Regions from separate parts of the Kocuria aegyptia genome, predicted to be linked through region 1. Evidence: riboswitches for the same ligand, from Rfam matches in the RefSeq annotation. Region 1 holds a riboswitch; each other region holds the start of a gene.

Region 1 (5,595 bases):
AACCCCGAGTTCGGCGGCCGAGAGGGCGCGTCCCTGACCCAGTCCGCACTGGCCCTGCAGCTGGGCAACTGGGCGGTGCACTTCCTGACCGTGGCGATCTTCCTGTTCGCCTTCACGTCCGTGATCGGCAACTACTACTACGGCGAGTCCAACATCCGCTTCCTCACGGGCTCGCCCGCGGCGATGACGGCCTACCGCGTGCTCGTGCTGGTGTTCGTCTTCGGCGGCGCGGTGCTGGCCCTGGACCTCGTGTGGTCCCTGGCCGACCTGTTCATGGCGGTCATGGCGACCATCAACCTCGTGGCCCTGGTGCTGCTCGCCGGCGTGGCCGTCCGGGTGCTCAGGAACTACGAGGCCCAGCGCAAGCAGGGCGTGGAGCCGATCTTCCACAGCGGCGACGTCCCGGGCCTGTCCGGGCTCGGGGCGTGGGACGGCACCGACGTGGTGACCACCCGCGCCTACTGGGAGGACCGGGCGGCCGAGCGCGTCCGCTGAGACCGCCCGGCGCGGGCGCCCCGCGTGGTGCCGTCCGCGCCGGACGCTCTACAGTGGCACCATGGAATCTCGAACCCAGATGACCGCTGCGGAGCTCCGGCAGCTCCAGGCGCCCCTCAAGGACCGCTACCGGGAGGACCCCGCGGCGGCCCGCACGCCCCTGCACTCCCACGGCGACTTCCGGGACCCCGGACTGACCTGCACGGTCGACACCTGGGCGGGTCCCGTGCGGGGCGGTCCGCACGCCGCCACCGGCGGGGACGGCAGCGATGCCTGCTCCGGGGACATGCTCCTCGACGCGCTGCTGGCCTGCGCCGGAGTGACCCTGCGCAGCGTCGCCACCGCCATGGGCGTGGAGGTGCGCTCGACCGAGCTGACCGCCGAGGGGATGTTCGACGCCCGCGGCACCCTGGGCGTCGACCGGGCCGTGCCCGTCGGGGTCCAGGACGTCGTCGTGACCGCCCGCGTGGACGCCGACCTCGACGACACCGGCCTGGAGCGCCTCGCGCGGGCCACGGAGCGCTACTGCGTGGTCAGCCAGAGCCTGAAGGCCGACGTGAGGTTCGTGCTCGAGCGCGTGTAACGACCCCGCACGCAGGACAGGGACGACCCCGCCCGCAGGACGGGAACGACCCCGGAAGCTCCAGGCTCCCGGGGTCGTTCGTCGTCCCGGGCCGGTCTCAGGCCAGGACCTGCCGCTTCGCCGAGACCACGCCGGTGTTGAAGCCGGCCAGGTGCAGGCCGCCGTGGAAGCGGGCGTGCTCGATCTTCACGCAGCGGTCCATGACCACGTTGAGCCCGCCCTCCTCGGCGATCCTGGCGGCCTCCTCGTGCCAGGAGCCCAGCTGCAGCCACAGGGTCCTCGCCCCGACCGCCACGGCGTCGCGGGCCACGCCGGGGAGGTCGTCGTGGCGCCGGAACGCGTCGACCACGTCGGGCGTCTCCGGCAGCTCCGCCAGGGACGGATAGACAGGCCGGCCCATGATCTCCTGCAGCACCGGGTTGACGAAGTACACCCGGTACGGCGAGGAGGACAGCAGATAGGTCGAGACGAAGTAGGAGGCACGGGACGGCTTGTCGGACGCCCCCACGATGGCGATCGACTCGGTGTCGTGCAGGATCTTCAGCCGCTCGGGCGCGCTCGGCCCCGTCCAGGTGCGGGTCTCGGGGGTCATCGGAGCACTCCTTCGGTCGTGGTCGCCGTGGCGGCCTCGGCAGTGACATCGGCGGTGACATCTGCGGTGACATCAGCAGTGACACCGGCCGGGGCACCAACAGCGGAGGCAGCATCCCGGGACAGGCCGGTGGCCGCGGTGAGGGCCTGGTCCAGGTCCCAGAGGATGTCCTCGACGTCCTCGAGGCCCACCGACAGGCGGATGAGGTCCTCCCGCACCCCGGCCTGGAGCAGCTGCTCGGCGCTCAGCTGCTGGTGAGTGGTCGAGGCCGGGTGCAGCACGAGGGTGCGGGCGTCGCCGATGTTGGCGAGGTGACTGGCCAGCTGCAGGTTCTCGATGAACCGGGCGCCGACCTCCCGCCCTCCGAGCCGGTCCGTGGGGGAGACCCCGAACGCGAACACGGCGCCGGGTCCGAGGGGCAGGTACTTCCGGGCGCGGTCGTGGTGGGGGTGGTCCGGCAGCCCGGCCCAGTTGACGTAGGAGACGCGCGGGTCCTCCGCCAGCCACCGCGCGACGGCGTGCGTGTTGGCCAGGTGCGCGTCCATGCGCTGCGGCAGCGTCTCCACGCCCTGAAGCAGGTTCCACGCGGACTGGGGGGCCAGCGCGGGGCCGATGTCCCGCAGCTGCTCGGTGCGCAGCCGGGTCAGGAACCCGTACTCCCCGAAGTTCCCCCACCAGGTGACGTCGTTGTACGTCGGCACCGGCTCCGTCATGGACGGGAAGTTGCCGTTCGCCCAGTCGAAGCGGCCGGACTCGACGACGACGCCGCCCAGCGTGGTGCCGTGCCCGCCCAGGAACTTGGTGGCCGAGTGGATGACGATGTCCGCCCCGTGCTCGATCGGGCGGACCAGGTACGGCGGGGTCATGGTCGAGTCGACGACCAGCGGCACGCCGGCCTCGTGCGCGACCGCGGCGAGGCCCTCCAGGTCCGCGACGTCGCCGGAGGGATTGGCCACGACCTCCGTGTAAACGGCCTTGGTGCCCGGGCGCACCGCGGCCCGGTAGTCGGCGGGGTCGGTGCCGGGCACGAACGTGGTCTCGATCCCGAACCGGCGGAGGGTGACGTCCAGCTGGGTGACCGTCCCCCCGTAGAGCTGGGCGGAGGCCACGATGTGGTCCCCGGCCTGGGCGAGCGCGGCGAACACGAGGAACTCGGCGGACATGCCGGAGGCGGTGGCCACCGCGCCGATGCCTCCCTCGAGGGAGGCGATGCGCTCCTCGAACGCCGCGACGGTCGGGTTGCCGATGCGGGAGTAGATGTTGCCGTACTTCTGCAGGGCGAACAGATTGGCGGCGTCGTCGGCGTCCTTGAAGACGAACGAGCTGGTCTGGTAGATCGGGACCGCCCGGGCGCCGTGCTCGGCGTCGGGGGTGCCCCCGGCGTGCAGGGCGCGGGTGCGGAACCCGAACTGGTGGTCGGCCATGGGGAGAACTCCTCGTGCAGGTGGTGCCGCTGGTCGGTCCCGGGCGAAGAGGTGCCCCCGGTGGGCGGCCCGGGAGTGCGCTGCTCCATCGGTCCTGGCGGTAGCACCGTGCGGTCTGCGACGTGGACCACGGTTGCTGCGGCGTCGTCGATCCAGGTCTCTCGGCCGCTCGGGATGGCTGCCTCCCATTGTCGTCGTCCGGAGTGTTTCGCGCCAACCGGGCCGCCACGGTTCGCCGATCTGACACGGACGGCTTCCCTGGCCTATCGTGAGAACGCATTCAGCACGATCACGAGACCCGGCGCGAAGCTCTGGCTGGCCGGGCGGCAACCCTCTCCCGTAGCGGGGTGCCCCAGATGAGGATCGGGCCGCAGGGCACACCGCCTGCGGCAAGTACGGCGCCCTCCGCGCCGGATCTGCGCAGCACCCCTGAACAAGGTGCCGGGCCACGGGGCAGATCAGCTCAGGAAAGGCGCGCCCCGCCCGATGACCCCGCACGGCCCTGCCACTCTCTGGACACCCCCGGACTCTGCCTACAGGGACTCCGCCATGAGTCGCTTCGCAGTCGCCAACGGGTTTGACCCCCGTCGCTACGACGAGCTGCACGGCTGGTCGGTGACCCGGCGGGACGAGTTCTGGAACGCGCTGTGGGACTTCACGGGCGTGCGCGGGGACAAGGGCGACGTCGTGGAGCAGGCGCCGCCGACCGGCGGCGCCGACCTCGAGCTGCTGCCCTCCCTGCGGCACGGACGCATGTTCGGGACCAGGTACTTCCCCGCCGGACGGCTCAACGTGGCCGAGAACCTGCTGCGGGGCGAGCCGCACCGGCTCGCGGTGCTCGCCGCGGATGAGACGGGGACCCACACGCGGCTCACCGTGGGGGAGCTGCGTGGACGGGTTGCGGCGGTCCAGGCGGGGCTGCGGGCGGCAGGGGTCGGTGAGGGAGACGTCGTCGCCGGCATCCTCCCCAACACCGTCGAGAACCTCACCACGATGATCGCCACCCTGTCCCTGGGGGCCGCCTGGGCGGGCTGCTCGCCGGACTTCGGGGTGGCCGGCCTGGTCGACCGGATCGGGCAGGTGCGCCCGTCGGTGGTGGTCGCCGCGCAGAGCTACGCCTACAACGGCCGCGACTTCGACGTGCGGGACAAGGCGGAGGAGGTCGTCGCCCGCCTGGCGACCACGTCCGATCTCGTCCTGGTCGGTTCCCCCCGGTGGGAGGACGAGTTCACGGACGAGACCTCACCCCTCACGCTCGAGCGCTTCCCGTTCGACGCCCCCGGCCTGATCATGTTCACCTCGGGCACCACGGGGCTGCCCAAGGCCATCGTGCACAGCGCCGGTGGCGTCCTGCTCCAGCACCTCAAGGAGCACGTCCTGCACGGGGACGTCCGTCCCGGCGACGTGCACTCCTGGTTCACGTCCACCGCCTGGATGATGTACGCGTGGGTCGTGTCCGTCCTGGCCGCGGAGGCGGCCGTGCTGCTCATCGACGGCCACCCCTCGCCCCGCCTCCCCGACGGCACCGCCGACCACGGACACCTGTGGCGGATGGCGGACGAGGCCGGGCTCACCCACTTCGGCACGAGCCCCCGGTACCTGACCGCTCTCATGGACTCCGCGTACGCGCCCCGGGAGCACCACGACCTGCGCGCCCTGCGATCGGTCCTCTCGGCCGGGGCGCCCGTCTCCCCGGAGCAGTACGACTGGCTGTATGCCGAGGTGAAGCAGGACATGGTCTTCGCCTCGATCTGCGGCGGGACGGAGATCCACGGCTGCTTCCAGCTCGGCTCCCCCCTTCACCCGGTGCGCCGGGGCGAGATCACCTGCATCGCCCTGGGGCACGCCGTCAGCGTGCTGGACGAGCGGGGAGCGCCGGTGGTCGGGGAAAAGGGCGAGCTCGTGTGCACCGAGCCCTTCCCGTCGATGCCTCTGACCTTCCTCGGGGAGGGGGGGCTGCAGCGCTACCACGACACCTACTTCGCCGAGCGCCCGGACGTGTGGACCCACGGCGACCTCGCCGAGATCACCCCGCGCCGCTCCGTCGTCGTCCACGGCCGCTCGGACACGACGCTCAAGCCCAACGGCGTGCGGATCGGCACCGCGGAGATCTACCGGGTGGTCGACCAGCGCCCCGAGGTCGCCGAGTCCCTCGTCTTCGGGCACACCGCCCGCACCGACGAGGAGGTCGTCCTCTGCCTCGTGATGGCCGACGGGCACGAACTGACCCCCGGCTTCACCGCGGAGCTGCGGGCGGACATCCGCACCCAGGCCTCGCCCCGGCACGTCCCCGCCCACGTCTTCGCCGTCGCCGAGGTCCCCTACACCCTCAACGGCAAGAAGGTCGAGGGCGCGGCCCGCCTCGCCGCCGGCGGCGAGGCCGTGAAGAACGAGGCGTCGCTGGCCAACCCCGGCTCCCTCGACGAGTTCCGGAGGCTGTTCGCATGAGTCGCGACCGGGGAACGGCGCGCGGCACGATCGTCGGCGTGGGCGAGCTCCCA
Region 2 (5,595 bases), on a different contig from region 1:
ACCACCTGGACCAGGACCACGATGACGGCGACCGCCGCCCACGTGACCTCGTCGTTGAACCGCTGGTAGCCCAGGCGCAGGGCGAAGTCGCCCAGGCCGCCGGCGCCGATGGCCCCGGCCATCGCGGACATGTCCGTGATGCCGATGACGAGGAAGGTGTAGCCGAGCACCAGGGGCCCCAGCGCCTCGGGCAGGATCACCGTGGTGATGATCCGGCCGCGGGAGACCCCCATCGAGCGGGCCGCCTCGACGACGCCGGGGTCCACGCTCATGAGGTTCTGCTCGACGATGCGCGCCACCGCGAACATCGCCCCGATGGTCATCGCGAAGATCGCCGCGTTGGGGCCCAGCCGGGTCCCGACGACCCCCTGGGTGACCGGGCCCAGCGCGGCCAGCAGGATGATGAACGGGATCGGCCGGACGAAGTTCACCACGAGGTTCAGCCCCTCGTGCACCGCACGGTTCTCCAGGATGTTGCCCCGGCGGGTGACGTAGAGGCCCACGCCCACGAGCAGACCGAGCAGGCCGGCGAGCAGCAGCGTGACGGCCACCATGTAGAGGGTCTCCCCGAGCGCGGACAGCAGCTCGGGTCCCAGGACGGACCAGTCGTTCACGCGGCCACCTCTCTCAGGGTCGTGATCCGGGACATCTCGTCGACCACGGCCTGCACGGCCGTGTCCTCGCCGGTCAGCTCGAAGGTCAGGGACCCGAACGACTGCTCCTGGAGCACGCTGATCCCGCCGTAGGCGATGGTGAAGCGGACCCCGCGGGCGGCGCCGTCGGAGAGCACCCCGCCGATGTCCACGCCGTCGCCGACGTCCACGATCACCAGGCGCCCGCGGTGGGCGCGGCGCAGCCGTTCCACCTCGCGGGCGTCGGGCACCGAGTGCAGGACCGAGGAGACGAAGCGGCGGGCGGTCTCGGTGCGGGGCCGGGCGAAGATGTCCACGGTGGAGCCGTGCTCCACGACCTTCCCGTCCTGCATCACGGCCACGCGGTCGGCGATCGCCCGGACCACGTCCATCTCGTGGGTGATGATCACGATCGTGATCCCCAGCTCGCGGTTGACCCGCTGCAACACCTGCAGGACCTCCTGCGTGGTCTCCGGGTCGAGGGCGCTCGTCGACTCGTCGGCCAGGAGCAGCTTCGGGCTGGTCGCCAGGGCCCGGGCGATGCCCACGCGCTGCTTCTGCCCGCCGGAGAGCTGCTCCGGGTAGTTGCCGGCGCGGGCCGACAGGCCCACGAACTCGAGCAGCTCCGCCACCCGGGCCCGGCGCTTCTCCTTGGGCCAGCCGGCCCGCTTCAGCGGGTACTCGACGTTGCCCGCGACGGTGCGGGAGGTGAAGAGGTTGAACTGCTGGAAGATCATGCCGATCTCCTGCCGGACCGGCGCGAGCTCGGTCTCGCGCCGGCCGGCCACCTCGAACCCCTCGACGGTCAGGGACCCCGAGGACACGGGCTCGAGCCCGTTGATCAGGCGCACGAGGGTGGACTTGCCCGCCCCGGAGTAGCCGATCACCCCGAAGATCTCGCCGCGGCGGACGTCGAGGCTGACGTCGTCGACCGCCACCACCTCGCGCGCCGCGCGCCCCGAGCCGGTGCGGAAGGTCTTGGAGACGTTGCGGAAGGAGACGAGCACCTCGTCCGGGCGCCCGGGGGCGGACGGCCCGGCCGGGACCGCCGCGCTCACCGTCCCTGGTCCTTCAGCTCCTGCTGGTAGCGCGCGGTCAGCTCCTGGAGCTCCTCCGGCTCCAGCTGCAGCGGCACGGCGGTGTCCTTGGTCTCCTCCATCTCGGCGTCGACGACGGCCTGCTCGTGGTAGAGGTCCGCGACCTGCCGGAGGGTCTCGTCGCCGGCGAGCTCCTCGGTCGTGGTGAAGAGGTTGACGTAGGCGCGCGAGCCCTCCGCCTCGGGGTCGTCCTGGGCCAGCGCGGACTTCGGGTCGATGTCCGCGCGGGCCAGGAAGTCGTTGTTGATCACCGAGCCGGCCACCGAGTCGAGGGAGAGCACCGTCTGCTCCGCGGACACGGGGGTGACCCGCACCTTCGAGGCCTCGGTGTCGACGTCCAGCTCCGTGGGGATGAGGGTGTCACTGGTCAGCTCGACCAGGCCGGCGGACTCGAGCACGATCAGGGCCCGGGAGAGGTTCACCGCGTCGTTGGGCACGGCGATCTCGTCGCCCTCCTGGAACTGCTCCACGGAGTCGTGCTCGTTGGAGTACAGGCCCAGCGGGTAGATCGACGTCGAGCCGATCGGGGTGATCGAGCCCCCGGCGGAGTTGTTGTAGTCCGCGAGGAAGGGCACGTGCTGGAACCAGGTCATGTCCACGTCGCCGGACTCGGTGGCCGGGTTGGGCTGGTTGTAGTCGGAGAAGTCGACGTACTCGACGGTGAGCCCCTGCTCCTCGGCCAGCTGCTGGAGCACGTCGTGGGTCGGGTGGGAGCCGACGACGCCGATGGTGACCTTGCCGTCGGCGAGGGCGCCCTCGCCGGAGGACTCCCCGGCGGAGCCTCCGCAGGCGGCGAGGGTGAGGCCGAGGGTCGTGGCCAGGGCGAGGAAGGGGAGGCGCTGCGATCGCATGTGATGCCTTTCCGTGGGTCCGGGGTGTCCGGGGTGTCCGAGGTCTCCACCGGCTCCGACGGGCCCGGCGGCCACGGTCGAGGGCACGCCGGAGGGCGCATGCGCGGTCGGACCGTACTTGCCGCCGGCCCTCGATGGCCGGTGCCAGATGGTTCTCCTGGGGCACCCCACTACGGGAGAGGGTTGCCGCCCAGCCAGCCAGGGCTTCACGCTGGGACTCGTCATCCGCCCGACAGACTAGCACGTGCGGCGAGGGCCGATCCCGCCCCGTCAGCGGGCGAGGAGCTCCCGGACCCGGCGGCGGGCCCAGCCCTCGGCCGCCAGCACGGCCTCGAGCTCGAGCGGGCCGTCGTCGTCGTGCTCGCCCAGCACCGCCTCCACCGTGTCCACGATCGCGGGGAACCGGATCCGGCCGTCGTGGAAGGCGTGCACCGCCTCCTCGTTGGCCGCATTGAACACCGCGGGGAAGGTCCCGCCCCGCTCCCCCGCCGCCTTGATGAGCCGGACGGCCGGGAACGCCACCGGGTCGAGGGGCTCGAAGGTCCACGCCGTGGCGCGCGTCCAGTCGCACGGCAGGGCGGCGCCGGGCACCCGGTGGGGCCAGGCCAGACCGAGGGCGATGGGCAGGCGCATGTCCGGCGGCGAGGCCTGGGCGAGGGTGGAGCCGTCCACGAACTGGACCATGGAGTGCACGACCGACTGGGGGTGGACCACCACGTCGATGCGCCCGAGGGGGACGTCGAAGAGCAGGTGGGCCTCGAGCACCTCGAGTGCCTTGTTCACCATGGACGCCGAGTTGGTCGTCACCATCAGACCCATGTCCCACGTCGGGTGGCGCAGCGCGTCCTGCGGAGTGACCGTCTCCAGCTCCGCCCGGGACCGGCCGCGGAACGGGCCGCCGGAGGCCGTCAGCACGAGCCGGTCGACCTCACCGGCGGTGCCGCCGCGCAGCGCCTGGGCCAGCGCCGAGTGCTCGGAGTCCACCGGGATCAGGGCGTCCGGGTCCCCGGTCGCCGCGGCGGCGGCCTTGACGAGGGCCCCCCCGGCGATCAGCGACTCCTTGTTCGCCAGCGCGAGCTTGTGCCCGGCCCGCAGCGCCGCCAGCGTGGGGGCGAGCCCGATGGAGCCGGTGATGCCGTTGAGCACGAGGTCCGCGTCGGGCCCGTGCACGATCTCGGGGCGGTGGTCCCCCGCCCCGGCGGCCGCGGCCCGGTCCGCGATCAGGCGGGCCAGGCGGGCCGCGTCCTGACCGGTGCCGCTCGTGGCCACGACCGCGGCACGGGTCTCGACGGCCTGGTCCGCGAGCAGCTCGAGGTGGCGCGCGCCGGCGGCGAGTGCGACCACGGTGAACGGGGCCCCGCCCTCGAGCTCACGGGCGGCGCGCACGACGTCGAGCGCCTGGGTGCCGATCGAGCCCGTCGAGCCGAGGACGCTGATCCTGCGGGGACCGGCGGCGGCCAGCGCGCGCAGCTCGGGCGTCTGACGGGGACGGGGCGGGGTGGCGGGGGGCGTCATGACCCCCAGTATCCCCCAGCGGGCCTCCTGCCTGCCGCGCCCCGGCGATTGCCGGGGCGGTGTCCGGGGCGGGCACCCAGGGCGTCCCGGGACGGACCGAGGCCCCGCCCACCGGGAACGGTGGACGGGGCCTCGGCGACCGACGGGGTCGGATCAGCGCGTGGCGCGGCCCCTGCGGCCGCTGACCGCGCCCCAGATGAAGAGCACGATGAGGGCTCCCACGACGGCGGTGATGATGGTGCCGATGTCGAACGCGGACTCCAGGCTGCCGATGCCGATCAGCGAGCCCAGGAAGCCTCCCAGGAGGGCGCCCACGATGCCGATGACGATGGTGACGATGATGCCGCCGCCCTGGCTGCCCGGCATGATGAGCTTGGCGAGGGCACCGGCGATGAGGCCGAGGATGATCCAGCTGATGATTCCCATGATGGCTCCTTATCCGTCCCGGGAGGGACTTTCATTGTACGCAACCGGCCAGTATCCCTGGAATACCCTGAGGTTGCTTCTGCTCACCACCCTAGCCGACGGTCAGCCACCTGTCTGTTCACGTTGGTGAATCAGCGGGTGAGCCCCGGACGCGGCCCGGCCCGCCGGAAGCCGGGGCTTCGGGCGGGCCGGGGATCCTCCCAGGTGGGAGCGGGAATCCGTCAGTGGGCGACGGGCTTCTCCGCGCCGATGCCTGTGAGCGAGCGCACCTCCATCTCGGACTGCTTGACCGGGTCCTCGAGACGGCGCTCCGTCATGGAGCCGATGAAGCCGAGGAGGAAGGACGCCGGGATCGAGACGATGCCCGGGTTCTGCAGCGGGAACCACGCGAAGTCGGCCGTCGGGATCATCGACGTCTCGGTGCCGGACATGACCGGGGAGAAGATGATGAGGCCCACCGAGATGAACAGGCCGCCGTACATCGACCAGACCGCGCCCCGGGTGGTGAAGCGCCGCCAGTAGAGGGAGTACAGGATGGTCGGCAGGTTCGCCGAGGCCGCGACCGCGAAGGCGAGCGCCACGAGGAACGCGACGTTCTGGCCCTGCGCGCCGATGCCGCCCGCGATGGAGACGAGGCCGATGACCACCACCGTGGTCTTCGCGACCCGCAGCTCCTTGCGGGGATCGGAGTTCCCCTTCTTGATGACGCTGGTGTAGATGTCGTGGGCGAAGGAGGCCGAGGCCGTGATGGCCAGGCCGGCGACGACCGCGAGGATCGTGGCGAACGCCACCGCAGCGATGATCCCCATCAGCAGGGAGCCGCCGAGTTCGAAGGCCAGCAGCGGGGCCGCGGAGTTCACGCCGCCCGGAGCCGCCTGGATCCGCTCCGCGCCGATGAGGGCCGCGGCGCCGAAGCCCAGGATGAGCGTGAAGAGGTAGAACAGCCCGATCAGGCCGATCGCCCAGACCACGGAGGTGCGGGCCTCCTTGGCGGTGGGCACCGTGTAGAAGCGCATCAGCACGTGGGGCAGGCCCGCGGCGCCGAAGACGAGGGCGAGGCCCAGGGAGATGAAG
Region 3 (5,595 bases), on a different contig from region 1:
CATACGGGTGGCCTCGGCGGTCCCGCCCTCGCCCGCGGGCGGGCCGTAGAACTGGGTGACCGGCTCGGCCACGGAGAAGAACAGCAGGTCGATGCCGATGCCGGCGGCGAAGAGCATCGCGGTCCAGGTGAACAGGTTGTACTGCGGCTTCGAGTGGTCGGGGCCCATCTTGATGGTCCCCTCGCGGGAGAACGCCACGACGAGCACGAAGACCGTCACCACGGTGGCGGTCAGGACGTAGAACCAGCCCATGTTGGTGGCGATCCATCCGACCACGGTGCTGATCGCGGTGGAGGCCTGCTCAGGGGCGAGGATCGCCCACAGCGAGAACAGGATGATGGTCACGCCCGAGCCGGCGAACACCATCCGGTTCACGGTCGGTCGTGGGCGTTGGGCGCCGGTGAGGGCCTCACTCTTGGACGTGCTGTCGTGCACGGCAGTGGTCATGGGACGGGTCCTCCTGTGGAGAGTGATCCGGGGTGGGATGCCCCTGGGCCCGGGTCTGCGCAGACCGGGCGGGGCGGGACGTCGTCGTCCCGTGTCGGGCCGGTGTGGTGATGTCCGCCACACCGGCCATGCGCAACATCGTGACACCTTCCTTCCGGTTGGTAAAGTATTTTTTTATGAGCACCCCATCCCGTGAGCGGATTCTCGACGGGGCCCTCGAGCTGATCCGGAGCGGTGGCACGATCTCCCTCGCGTCGACCGCACGGCAGGTGGGCCTGACCAAGCCGGGAGTGATGTACCACTTCCCCACGAAGGAAGCGCTGATGCTCGCCCTGGTGGACCGGGTGATGGACGGCTGGGACGCGCAGATGGCCGCCCGCCTCTGTGCCCCGCCGGAGCAGGTGCCCGTCGCGGAACGCCTGCGCGCCTACCTGGACTGGTGCCTCTCGGGCGAGGTCGACGAGACGGATCTCGTGATGCTCACCGACCAGCGGCTGCGGGCGACGCTCAAGGAGCGCTGGAGCGCGCGCGTGGCGCCGTGGCTGACCCTGCCCGAGGACCTGCCCGTCGAGCGCCGCAGCCGGCTGCTGGCCGTGCGGCTGATCGCCGACGGCGTGTGGTTCGCCGACGCCGCGGGAGTCTTCGCCCCGGACCCCGCGGAGCGGGCGCGGGTCCGGGCGGTGGCCGACGCCCTGCTGGCGGACTGAGCGGTGACCCGATGGCTGCTGCTGCTCGCCGCCGTGCTCAGCGAGGTGGCGGCCACGCTGTCGCTGAAGGCCGCACTGGACGAGCCCGCCTGGTACGTGCTCGTCGTCACCGGCTACGGCGCCGCCTTCACGCTCCTGGCCGCCGTGCTGCGCCGCGGCACGCCCGTGGGGGTCGCCTACGGCGTGTGGGCCGCCCTGGGGGTGATGCTCACGGCGCTCGGTGCGGCCGTGCTCTTCGGTGAGCAGCTGAGCCCGGCCGTGCTGGCCGGGATCGTCCTGGTCGTGGCCGGTGTGCTCTGCGTGGAGATCGGCTCCCACCGCCCTGCCCAGCGACCGGAGGAGGCCGGCTGATGGCGTGGCTCTTCCTCACCGTCGCGATCCTCACCGAGGTCGCAGGGACCCTGTCCCTGCGGATGGCCGCCCGGGGCCGCCCCCGCTGGTACGCGGCGGTGGCCGCCGGCTACCTGGTCGCGTTCACCTGCCTGAGTCTGGCCCTGGCCGAGGGCATGGCGCTGGGGGTCGCCTACGGCATCTGGTCGGCCAGCGGGGTGGCGCTGACGGCGCTGGCCGGCCGGCTGCTGTTCCGCGAGCCCTTCACCTGGGTGACGGCGGTCGGCGTGGCCCTCATCGTCGGCGGGGTGCTGCTGATCGAGCTGGGCGCCCTGCCGGCCTGAGCGGCTCCTCGCAGGAGGCCGGCGGCGCCCGGGTGGTGCGGTGCCGGATCTCGTGTAGAGTGGTCTGCAGTTGTTGAGGTTCGTTTTTGTCTTTCAAGCAGTTCGGCCCACTCGGGTGCAGCAGTTTTTCTGAGAAGACGTTTTCCATGCATCACAACTGTTTGGTTTCTCGAACGTCGGGAAACGTTCATCTCATGAAGGATCAGGTCTCCCATGACTACCGGTATCGTCAAGTGGTTCAACGCTGACAAGGGCTTCGGCTTCATCACCCCCGAGGACGGCTCCAAGGACGTCTTCGCCCACTTCTCCGCGATCAACTCGAACGGCTTCCGCTCGCTGAACGAGAACGACCGCGTCGAGTTCGAGACCCAGGACGGCCCCAAGGGCCCCCAGGCCGCGAACATCAACGTCATCTCCTAAGGATCCCCGCGGGCCACGGCCCGTTGATCCTCCAGAACCGCCGCCGGGCTCTGCCCGGCGGCGGTTCTGTCGTCGTGCCGCGCCGGTCCTGAAGCGCCGGTCCTGAACTACCGGTCCCGGAGCACCGGGGACGAGCACCGCCAGAACCACCGGGAGGAAGCACCGTGACCGTCCCCGATCCGTGCCCCGCCGCGGAGGAGCCGGAGGACCCCTTCGTGGTGAACCGGATCTCCGACGCCCAGCTGGACGTCTCCGTGCCCTTCGAGGTGGAGGCCTCCGAGTGGGAGTTCGACGGCTCGGCCGACGAGGCCGGCGGCGGCTGGGGCTCCGCGGGGGACTACGGTCTCGAGTGAGCGTCCCGCGGATCCGCCCGTGCTCCCGGACCGCCGGACCCCCGCCGTCGTACCGCCTCCCAGCGTGCTCCGGCCCTGCTGTGCTCCTGCCCTGCAGCGATCCGGCTCCGGTGCGGCGTCTCGGGCTGTTCCCGCCCCGCACGACGGAGGCCGCAGCCCGGTGGGCTGCGCCCTCCGTCGTGTCCTGCCCGCCGGCTACGCCGACAGCGGGAGGGACGAGGGGTGGAGCTTGAAGAACGGGTGCCGCCCGGTCGCCGCGAGGGCTCCGGGAACGAGGAGCTGGCGGTACTTGGCGCACCATTGCGCGGGTCCCTCCGTGTGCTCCGCCGCGGCGGCGAGGTCGTCGGCCTCGGCGCTCAGGTACTCCTGCACGTCCCCGTCGGTCGACGTGAGCCGGACGAGGTGCAGATCGGGGAGGGTGGTGACGGTCACGTCGATCCACTCCTCGTGCTGGTCGGTGGTGCTGGTCGTTCTTTCTTCGGACATGGTCATGTTTTCTCCTGACGTTCTTGCAGGCATCCGATGGCGTTGCCCGCCGCTTCGTCATCCGATCCACCCGGGAACATCGGGTTGGCGCGCAGCGGGTCGGAGCCTCTCCGCTCACCCGCCGGGGATCGTCGATCTCCGGCCGAGCACGCGGACGCCGCATCTCGAGAAGCAGACTCAGGCTACCCCGAGGCTCCGACACCACGACAAGCCGGCCGTGAGTTGTGTCACCGAAACGTAATGCGCGGGGTGGTCGCCGGCGCCGTTCCCGGTTCATCGGGACCCATTTCAGCGCAATGATGTGTCGTCGAGGTGTCGGGGCGATGACACCCCGGGGAAGACCGGCGCACAGGAGGGTGGCACCGGGTGCTGCACCGCTGCGGGCCAGGTGATGTGGTTGAATGGAGGGAGCTTCAAGAGACCCGGTCGGCAAGCTCCGACTTGACCGGGCACCAACCCCATGTTCACGGGTGGTTCGGATGACGAAGCGGCTCGCATCGCCGCAGCAGCGGTACCCGGTGCGAGCAAGAGCGCACGAAGGACCCCGGTCATGACCGACCCCCGCCACCCCGCCGCCCGAGCGGCAACGTTCCCCGAGACCTCCCGGAGCGTCCCGGCCAGCGGGGACGCCGCCCGGAGCGACCCGGCGCCGGACGTCCCGGCGATCAGTGCCTCCGCCATGAGCATCGAGGACTACGCCCGTGTGGTGCAGGTCCGCACCGAGTTCGTGGACTTCCTGCTGGCTCCGGCCCGCGGGGAGCTCGCCGCGGCAGCCTGAGGCCCCTTCCCGTGGACCTCCTCCTGGACCGTTCCGTGCTGCTGGGGGTGCGCACCCCGGAGCGCTGCCCCGAACTGGCCGAGGTCCTGCGCCGGCACGGTCACCGGCGGCTGTTCCTCCCGGCCACGGTGCTCGGCGAGCTGCTCGCCGAGCGTCCCGACGAGACGCTGTGGGCCGAGCAGCTCGAGCTGCGCTTCCCGGGCCGGGTGCTGCCGGTGGACGCCGCCGTGGCGCGGGTCTGGGGTGCGCTGGGCGAGAGCGCGGCGGCCGACCCACTCGCCGGTCTCACCGCGGCCACGGCCAGGGTGCACGGGCTGACCGTGCTGACCGCGGAGCCCGGGCGGTACGCCGGCACCGGGGCGTCCGTGCTGGACGCGTCCCCCGCCCGGCGGTAGCCCTCAGGCGGCCCGGCGGTCGCGACGGCCCGGCGCCGAGAGCGCCACGGCCCGCTCGTAGTGCTCGAGCAGCTGGCCGACGAGCACGTCCCACGTCCGGCCCTGGACCGCCGCGTGCGCCGCGGCCCCGAACGCGGCCCGTTTCGCCTCGTCGCCGAGCAGATCGACCACGTGCCCGCGCAGCGCCCCGAGGTCCCCCGGGGGATAGAGCCAGCCGGTGCGGGACCGGTCCACGAGGTCGAGCGGCCCGCCCCGGCCGGTCGCGACCACCGGCACACCGGAGGCCATGGCCTCCTGGATCGTCTGGCAGAACGTCTCGAACTCGCCGGGATGGACGAACACGTCCAAGGACGCCATGATGCGCGCCAGGTCGGCGCCGCTGCGGCGGCCGGTGAAGTGCGCCTGCGGGAGCCGGCGGCGCAGGGCGTCCTCCTCCGGCCCCGAGCCCACGACCACCAGCCGCGTGCCGGGCAGGTCCGCGACCGCCGAGAGGTCCTCCACCTGCTTCTCCGGCGCGATCCGGCCCACGTAGCCGACGATCCGCCGGCCGCCGCCGACCTCCTCCCGCCACCGCTCGTCCCGGTGCCGCGGGGAGAAGCGGGTGGTGTCCACCCCGCGCCGCCACAGGTGCACGTCCCGCACGCCGTGCTCGGTGAGCTGCCGGACCGCCGAGGTGGACGGCGCCAGCGTGAGCGTCGCGAGGTTGTGCATGGAGCGCACGTGCCCCCAGAGGAGCTGCTCGAGGAACGGCGCCCCGTACTTGGCCGCGTAGCCGGGGACGTCCGTCTGGTAGACCGCCACGCAGGCCACCCCGAGCTGCCGGGCCGCCACGATCGCCCGGCGGCCCAGCACGAACGGGGAGGCCACGTGGACCACGTCGGGCCGGAAGTGCTCCAGCTGCCGGCGCACCCGCGCCACGGTCCCGCCCGCCACCCGCACGGCGGGGTAGCCGGTCAGCGGAACGGCGGGCAGCCGGTGCACCGGCACCCCGGCGAGGTCCTCGACGACCTCCTCCGCGAGGCGCCCGAGCGGAGCGGGGTCGTAGGAGGGGGCCACGACGACGACGTCGTGGCCCTCGGCGGCCAGCTCCTCGACGACCCGCAGCACCGAGTGGGTGACTCCGTTGAGGTGGGGGAGGAACTGCTCGGCGACCACGGCGACTCTCATGGACCCGAGCCTGGCCGGGCCCGGCGACCGAGCGGCAAGCAGGGCGTGGCCCGCCGGTGAAGCCGTCGTGAAGCCTCTGCCGGGGCGCCGCGCGGGCGTGGGAGGATGGGCGGTGATGAACTCCCATGGCTCTTCTTCCCCCGCAGCACGCCCCGACCGCCAGGGCGT
Region 4 (5,595 bases), on a different contig from region 1:
CGCAGGTCCACGACCTCGAGCGAGCGCCCCTCGGCGGCGGCGGTCGCCGCGGCCGCCAGGGCGGTCGGCACGGACGGCCCGTAGGCCAGCAGCGTGGCGTCCTCGCCGGCGCGGGCGACGACGGCGCGGCCCCCCCGGCGCTCGGGCGCCCGGTTCTCGTAGCGGTCCTTCAGCTCTGCCAGGTCCACGGGGGCCTTGGACCAGTAGAGCTTCTTCGGCTCGAAGAACACGACCGGGTCGTCGGAGTCGATCGCCTCGCGCAGCATGAGGTAGGCGTCCTCGACCGTGGCCGGGGTGAAGACCTTCAGGCCCGGGGTGTGGGCGTAGTAGGCCTCGGAGGAGTCGCAGTGGTGCTCCACGCCGCCGATGCCGCCCGCGTACGGGATCCGGATGACGATCGGCAGGCGCACGGCGCCGCGGGTGCGGTTGTGCATCTTCGCGATGTGCGAGGCGACCTGCTCGAAGGCCGGGTAGGCGAAGGCGTCGAACTGCATCTCGATGACGGGTCGCATCCGGTTCATCGCCATGCCCACGGCCATGCCGGCGATCCCGGACTCGGCCAGCGGGGTGTCGAAGCACCGGGTGCGGCCGAAGCGCTTCGTCAGCCCGTCGGTGATGCGGAAGACGCCGCCGAGGGTGCCGACGTCCTCGCCGAAGACGACGACGGCGTCTTCGGCGGCCAGCGCGTCGGCCAGGGCGGTGTTGAGGGCCTGGGCGAAGCTGGCGGGCTTGACCGCCGGGGCCTCGCCGGCCGGGGCGGTGGCGTGCAGGGTGCTCACTGTCCGGTCTCCTCTCGGGCGAGCTCGGCGGCCAGGAACTGCTCCTGCTCGGCGAGCTGCGGGGTCTGCTCGGTGTAGACGTGGCGGAACAGCTCGAGCGGGTCGATCTCCACGTCGGCGTTCATGCCGTCGCGCAGGACCGTGGCGACGTCCTCGGCGGCGGCGGCGATGCGCTGCTCCGCCGCGTCGTCGAGCACGCCCTCGGCGCCGAGGTAGGCGCGCATCCGGGTCACCGGGTCCTTGGCGATCCACTCCTGCACCTCGGCGTCGTCCCGGTAGCGCGTGGCGTCGTCGGCGTTGGTGTGCGCCTGCATGCGGTAGGTGTGCGCCTCGACGAGCAGGGGCTCGGACTCGGAGCGCGCCAGGTCCACGGCGCGGCGCAGGGTGGCGAGCAGCGCCACGAGGTCGTTGCCGTCCACGCGCTCGCCCGCCATGCCGTAGCCGACCGCCTTGTGCGCGAGGCTCGGGGCGGCGGACTGCTGGGACAGGGGCACGGAGATCGCGTAGCCGTTGTTCTGCACGAAGAACACGACCGGCAGCTTGAACACGGCCGCGAAGTTCAGGGCCTCGTGGAAGTCGCCCTCGCTGGTGGCGCCGTCCCCGCACATGGCCAGGACCACGGTGTCCTCCCCGCGCAGCTTGGCGGCGTGGGCCACGCCCACGGCGTGCAGCAGCTGGGTGGTGAGCGGGGTGGACTGGATGCCCACGCGGTGCTCGTACGGGTCGTAGCCGCCGTGCCACTCGCCGCGGAAGATCGCCATGACCTGCAGGGGGTCCACACCCTTGGTCATGACCGCCACGGTGTCCCGGTAGGTGGGGAACAGCCAGTCGCCCTCCGCGAGGCACAGGGCGGCCGCCACCTGGCAGGCCTCCTGGCCGTGGCTGGACGGGTAGACGGCCATGCGGCCCTGGCGGACCAGGGCGGAGTTCTGGTCGTTGACCCGCCGCCCGACCACCAGCTTCTCGTAGGCCTCCAGCAGGACGTCCCGGGCCGGAAGCGGGTACTCGTGGCCGGGGCCGGTGCCCTGCTCCTCGGGAGCGAGCAGCCGCCCGCTCGGATCGACCATGCGGATCTCGCCGCGTGCCGGGAGCATGTACTGCTCCGGCGTGATGCCGAAGGTCTGGGAGGCCCGGAGGATGGGGTCCTCGGGGGTCTCGACGGTCTGGCTCATGATGTCCCCTCGGTCGGTCCCGGCCCGCTCGCAGGCCCGGGGAGGCAGGAAGGCTGGTGCAGCTCTGTCTTCCCAGTATGGGAACCGGGCATGCTTCGTATCCACAAAGCCGGAGAAGTGGAGAAGTCTGAGACAGACGGTGCACCGTGCGTGGACGAAATGTTCTAGTGTGGCGTGGAGCACACGCATTCGTCCGACCCGGTCCGGACGCTGCGCCGACCCACCCCGAGGAGCCCGCCGTGCCTTCCACCCCCGTGCCGCTGGACGAGACCGACCGGAAGATCCTCGAGGAGCTGTCCCGGGACGCGAGGCAGTCGGTGACCGCCATCGCCGCGGCCGTGCACGTCTCCCGCGCCCACGCCTACGCCCGGATCAACCGGCTCCGGGACGAGGGAGTGATCCTGCGCTTCAGCACCGTGATCGACCCGGTGCGGGCGGGCCTGCAGGCCTCGGCCTACGTGACGCTCAAGCTGCAGCAGAACACCTGGCGGGAGCTGTGCGCCCAGCTCCAGGCGATCCCCGCCGTGCACCACATCGCCCTGGTGGGCGGGAACTTCGACGTCATGCTCCTGGTGCGGGCCGTGGACACCGTGCACCTGCGGCAGGTGATCTTCGAGCACATCCAGCAACTGCCCGGCGTGGTGGACACCCAGACGTTCCTGATCTTCGAGGACATCGACACCCGGGCATGACACGCGGGCCTGACGCACGGACCGGACACCGGCGCACGTCCGGTGTCATGAACCGTCACGGTCGTCATCTTCCGTCGCGGAGGGACACCGACTACCTCTGCGCATAGTGTTGTTCCAGCTTCACGAGACGTGACCGCCAAGCTCCGACTGGGTCACGCACCAACCCCATGCTCATTGGGTGGTTCGGATGAGGAAGCGGCCTGCATCTTCCGCGGCGTGCCCACCCGGCGCACGCGGACGACCGGTGCGGGTAAGAGCAAGGCACAGGAGCAGCGCCATGTCCATCCCCGTGACCGACCACGACCTCGCGACCCGGCAGATCCACGCCGGCACCCACGACCAGGTCACCCAGCGCACCCTGACGGTGCCGATCTACCAGACCGCGGCGTTCGAGTTCCCGGACTACGAGGCGGCCCGGCAGATGTTCGCCCAGACCCGCGCGGGCTTCACCTACACGCGCACCGGCAACCCCACGGTGGCCGTGCTCGAGCAGCGGATCAGCGACCTCGAGGGCGGTGCGGGCGCCGTGGCGACCGGCTCCGGGCAGTCCGCCGTGGCCGTCGCGCTGCTGGCCCTCCTCGGCCAGGGCGCCGGCAAGCACCTCGTGGCCTCCGAGAAGCTCTACGGCGGGACGGTGGACCTGCTCACCGACTCCTTCGCGGACTACGGCATCGAGGTCTCCTTCGTGGACCCGACCGCCCCGGGGGCGTGGGCCGCGGCCGTGCGCCCCGACACCCGGGCGTTCCTGCTGGAGTCCATCGGCAACCCGCTGGCCACCCTGCCGGACCTGCCCGGCATCGCCGACGTCGCCCGGGCCTCCGGGGTCCCCGTCGTCGTCGACAACACCCTCGCGTCCCCGGCCCTGTACCGGCCGCTGGAGAAGGGCGCCGACATCGTGGTGCACTCGGCCACCAAGTTCCTGGGCGGGCACGGCAACGCGCTCGCCGGGGCGGTCGTGGACGGCGGGAGCTTCGACTGGTCCGCGCGGCCCGAGAAATGGCCGCAGTTCACCCAGGCCCGTGCCCGCTGGGGCGGGCTGAGCCTCGCCGAGAAGTGCGCCGGGGCCAGCCCCTACCTGCACCTGGTCCGGGCGAAGTACGTGCACGACCTCGGCACCACGCTGTCCCCGTTCAACGCCAGCCAGATCCTGCAGGGCACCGAGACCCTGGACCTGCGCGTGGCCCGCCACACGGCCTCCGCCCTCGAGGTGGCCGAGTTCCTGGCCGGCCACCCCACCGTTGCCCGCGTCCACCACCCCGGCGTGCCCGGGAACCCCGGCGCCGGGATCGCCGCCCGGGACTTCCCGCGCGGGATCGGCTCCGTGTTCTCCTTCGACCTCGCCGCCCCGGACGGCGCCGTGGGCCCGTTCATCGACTCGCTCCGGCTGTTCAAGCTGGTCGCCAACATCGGGGACACCCGCAGCCTCGTGGCCCACCCGGCGGCGATGACGCACTGCCGCCTGACTCCCGAGCAGCGCCGGGCCGGCGGGATCGCCGAGACCACGATCCGGCTGTCGATCGGTCTCGAGTCCCCCCAGGACCTCGTGGCCGACCTCGGCCAGGCCCTCGACACCGTCCAGACCTCCCGGAAGTGAGCCCCGCCATGACGTCCGCCACCGAGACCCGCACCCGCCACCGGGGCTTCACCACCACCGCCGTCCACGCCGGCCAGGAGCCCGACCCGCTGACGGGGGCGGTCATCCCGCCGATCTACCAGACCTCCACGTTCGCCCAGGACGGGATCAACGTGCTGCGCGCCGGCCACGAGTACAGCCGCGGCTCCAACCCCACCCGCAGCGGCTTCGAGGCGCAGCTCGCGGCCCTGGAGCGCGGCGAGCGCGGCTTCGCGTTCGCCTCGGGGATCGCCGCCGAGGACGCCCTGCTGCGCGCGGTGCTGCGCCCGGGCGACCACATCGTGCTCGGTGCCGACGGCTACGGCGGCACCAACCGGCTGATCACCACGGTCCTCGCCCCGTGGGAGATCGCGCACACGCCCGTGGACATCACGGACCTCGACACCGTCCGGGCGGCGGTGCGGCCCGGCGCCACGAAGGTGCTGTGGCTCGAGACGCCGTCCAACCCGCTGCTCGGCATCGCCGACGTCGCGGCCTGGGCCCAGCTGGCCCGGGACGCCGGGGCGCTGCTCGTCGTCGACAACACCTTCGCGTCCCCGTACCTGCAGAACCCCCTCGAGCTCGGTGCGCACGCCGTGGTGCACTCCACCACCAAGTACATCGGCGGGCACTCCGACGTGCTCGGCGGAGCCGTGGTCGTCGGGACGGCCGAGTGGCGCGGGGCCCCGCTCGCCGAAACCGTCGGCTTCCAGCAGTTCGCCGCCGGCGCCGTGGCCGGCCCCCAGGACAGCTACCTGGCCGCCCGCGGGCTCAAGACCCTGAGCCTGCGGATGGAGCGACACCAGGACAGCGCGCAGCAAATCGCCGAGTGGCTCCTGGAACGCCCCGAGGTCTCGCAGGTCCTCTACCCCGGGCTGCCCGAGCACCCCGGCCACGCCCTCGCCGCCGCGCAGATGCGCGGGTTCGGCGGCATGGTCTCCTTCCGGCTCGCCGGCGGGGAGGCGGCGGCCCGGACGGTGGCGGAGGGCACCCGGCTGTACTCGCTGTCGGTGAGCCTGGGCGGGGTGGAGTCCCTGATCTGCTACCCCTCGGAGATGACGCACGCCTCCGTCCGGGGCACCGCGCTGGCCGTGCCCGTGGACCTGGTGCGGCTCTCGGTGGGCATCGAGGACGTCGAGGACCAGCTGGAGGACCTCGAGCGCGCGCTCGCCGGCGTCGCCTGACCCGGCGCCCCGCCGCTGACGGCGCTAGCCTGGGGCGCATGAGCAGCAGCACCCCGCAGAACGGCACCCCGCAGAACGGCGCCGCGCACGACGCCGCCCCGCTCGAACTCCCCGGGCCCGTGGTGAGCGCTCCCTGGCTGGCCGAGCACCTCCACG

What was found. Region 1 has a riboswitch for S-adenosylmethionine ahead of ABD220_RS15560 (O-acetylhomoserine aminocarboxypropyltransferase/cysteine synthase family protein). Riboswitches for the same ligand answer to the same signal wherever they lie in the genome.
Region 2: it holds a riboswitch for S-adenosylmethionine, as region 1 does, so the genes downstream of both, ABD220_RS01390 (MetQ/NlpA family ABC transporter substrate-binding protein) here and ABD220_RS15560 (O-acetylhomoserine aminocarboxypropyltransferase/cysteine synthase family protein) in region 1, are expected to answer to the same signal.
Region 3: it holds a riboswitch for S-adenosylmethionine, as region 1 does, so the genes downstream of both, ABD220_RS02685 (hypothetical protein) here and ABD220_RS15560 (O-acetylhomoserine aminocarboxypropyltransferase/cysteine synthase family protein) in region 1, are expected to answer to the same signal.
Region 4: it holds a riboswitch for S-adenosylmethionine, as region 1 does, so the genes downstream of both, ABD220_RS12500 (O-acetylhomoserine aminocarboxypropyltransferase/cysteine synthase family protein) here and ABD220_RS15560 (O-acetylhomoserine aminocarboxypropyltransferase/cysteine synthase family protein) in region 1, are expected to answer to the same signal.

What each region holds. Positions count from the first base shown of each region.
Region 1 covers NZ_BAAAOA010000046.1:265,691-271,285, forward strand. The annotation lists gene ABD220_RS15545 (alanine/glycine:cation symporter family protein) at 1-495, shown strand, start outside; gene ABD220_RS15550 (OsmC family protein) at 575-1,078, shown strand; gene ABD220_RS15555 (CoA-binding protein) at 1,176-1,670, opposite strand; gene ABD220_RS15560 (O-acetylhomoserine aminocarboxypropyltransferase/cysteine synthase family protein) at 1,667-3,094, opposite strand; SAM riboswitch class I at 3,177-3,275, opposite strand; SAM riboswitch class IV at 3,382-3,496, shown strand; gene ABD220_RS15565 (acetoacetate--CoA ligase) at 3,581-5,542, shown strand; gene ABD220_RS15570 (thiolase family protein) at 5,539-5,595, shown strand, end outside.
Region 2 covers NZ_BAAAOA010000005.1:134,355-139,949, reverse strand. The annotation lists gene ABD220_RS01400 (methionine ABC transporter permease) at 1-554, opposite strand, end outside; gene ABD220_RS01395 (methionine ABC transporter ATP-binding protein) at 611-1,690, opposite strand; gene ABD220_RS01390 (MetQ/NlpA family ABC transporter substrate-binding protein) at 1,687-2,580, opposite strand; SAM riboswitch class IV at 2,690-2,806, opposite strand; gene dxr (1-deoxy-D-xylulose-5-phosphate reductoisomerase) at 2,851-4,095, opposite strand; gene ABD220_RS01380 (GlsB/YeaQ/YmgE family stress response membrane protein) at 4,249-4,521, opposite strand; gene ABD220_RS01375 (solute symporter family protein) at 4,743-5,595, opposite strand, start outside.
Region 3 covers NZ_BAAAOA010000007.1:92,439-98,033, forward strand. The annotation lists gene betT (choline BCCT transporter BetT) at 1-447, opposite strand, end outside; gene ABD220_RS02655 (TetR/AcrR family transcriptional regulator) at 624-1,154, shown strand; gene ABD220_RS02660 (DMT family transporter) at 1,158-1,505, shown strand; gene ABD220_RS02665 (DMT family transporter) at 1,505-1,828, shown strand; gene cspE (transcription antiterminator/RNA stability regulator CspE) at 2,042-2,248, shown strand; gene ABD220_RS02675 (hypothetical protein) at 2,413-2,601, shown strand; gene ABD220_RS02680 (hypothetical protein) at 2,797-3,093, opposite strand; SAM riboswitch class IV at 3,499-3,624, shown strand; gene ABD220_RS02685 (hypothetical protein) at 3,638-3,865, shown strand; gene ABD220_RS02690 (PIN domain-containing protein) at 3,877-4,260, shown strand; gene ABD220_RS02695 (glycosyltransferase family 4 protein) at 4,264-5,427, opposite strand; gene ABD220_RS02700 (cell division protein PerM) at 5,543-5,595, shown strand, end outside.
Region 4 covers NZ_BAAAOA010000029.1:138,377-143,971, forward strand. The annotation lists gene ABD220_RS12485 (alpha-ketoacid dehydrogenase subunit beta) at 1-779, opposite strand, end outside; gene ABD220_RS12490 (thiamine pyrophosphate-dependent enzyme) at 776-1,951, opposite strand; gene ABD220_RS12495 (Lrp/AsnC family transcriptional regulator) at 2,191-2,643, shown strand; SAM riboswitch class IV at 2,762-2,883, shown strand; gene ABD220_RS12500 (O-acetylhomoserine aminocarboxypropyltransferase/cysteine synthase family protein) at 2,921-4,237, shown strand; gene ABD220_RS12505 (cystathionine gamma-synthase) at 4,246-5,439, shown strand; gene ABD220_RS12510 (sulfurtransferase) at 5,478-5,595, shown strand, end outside.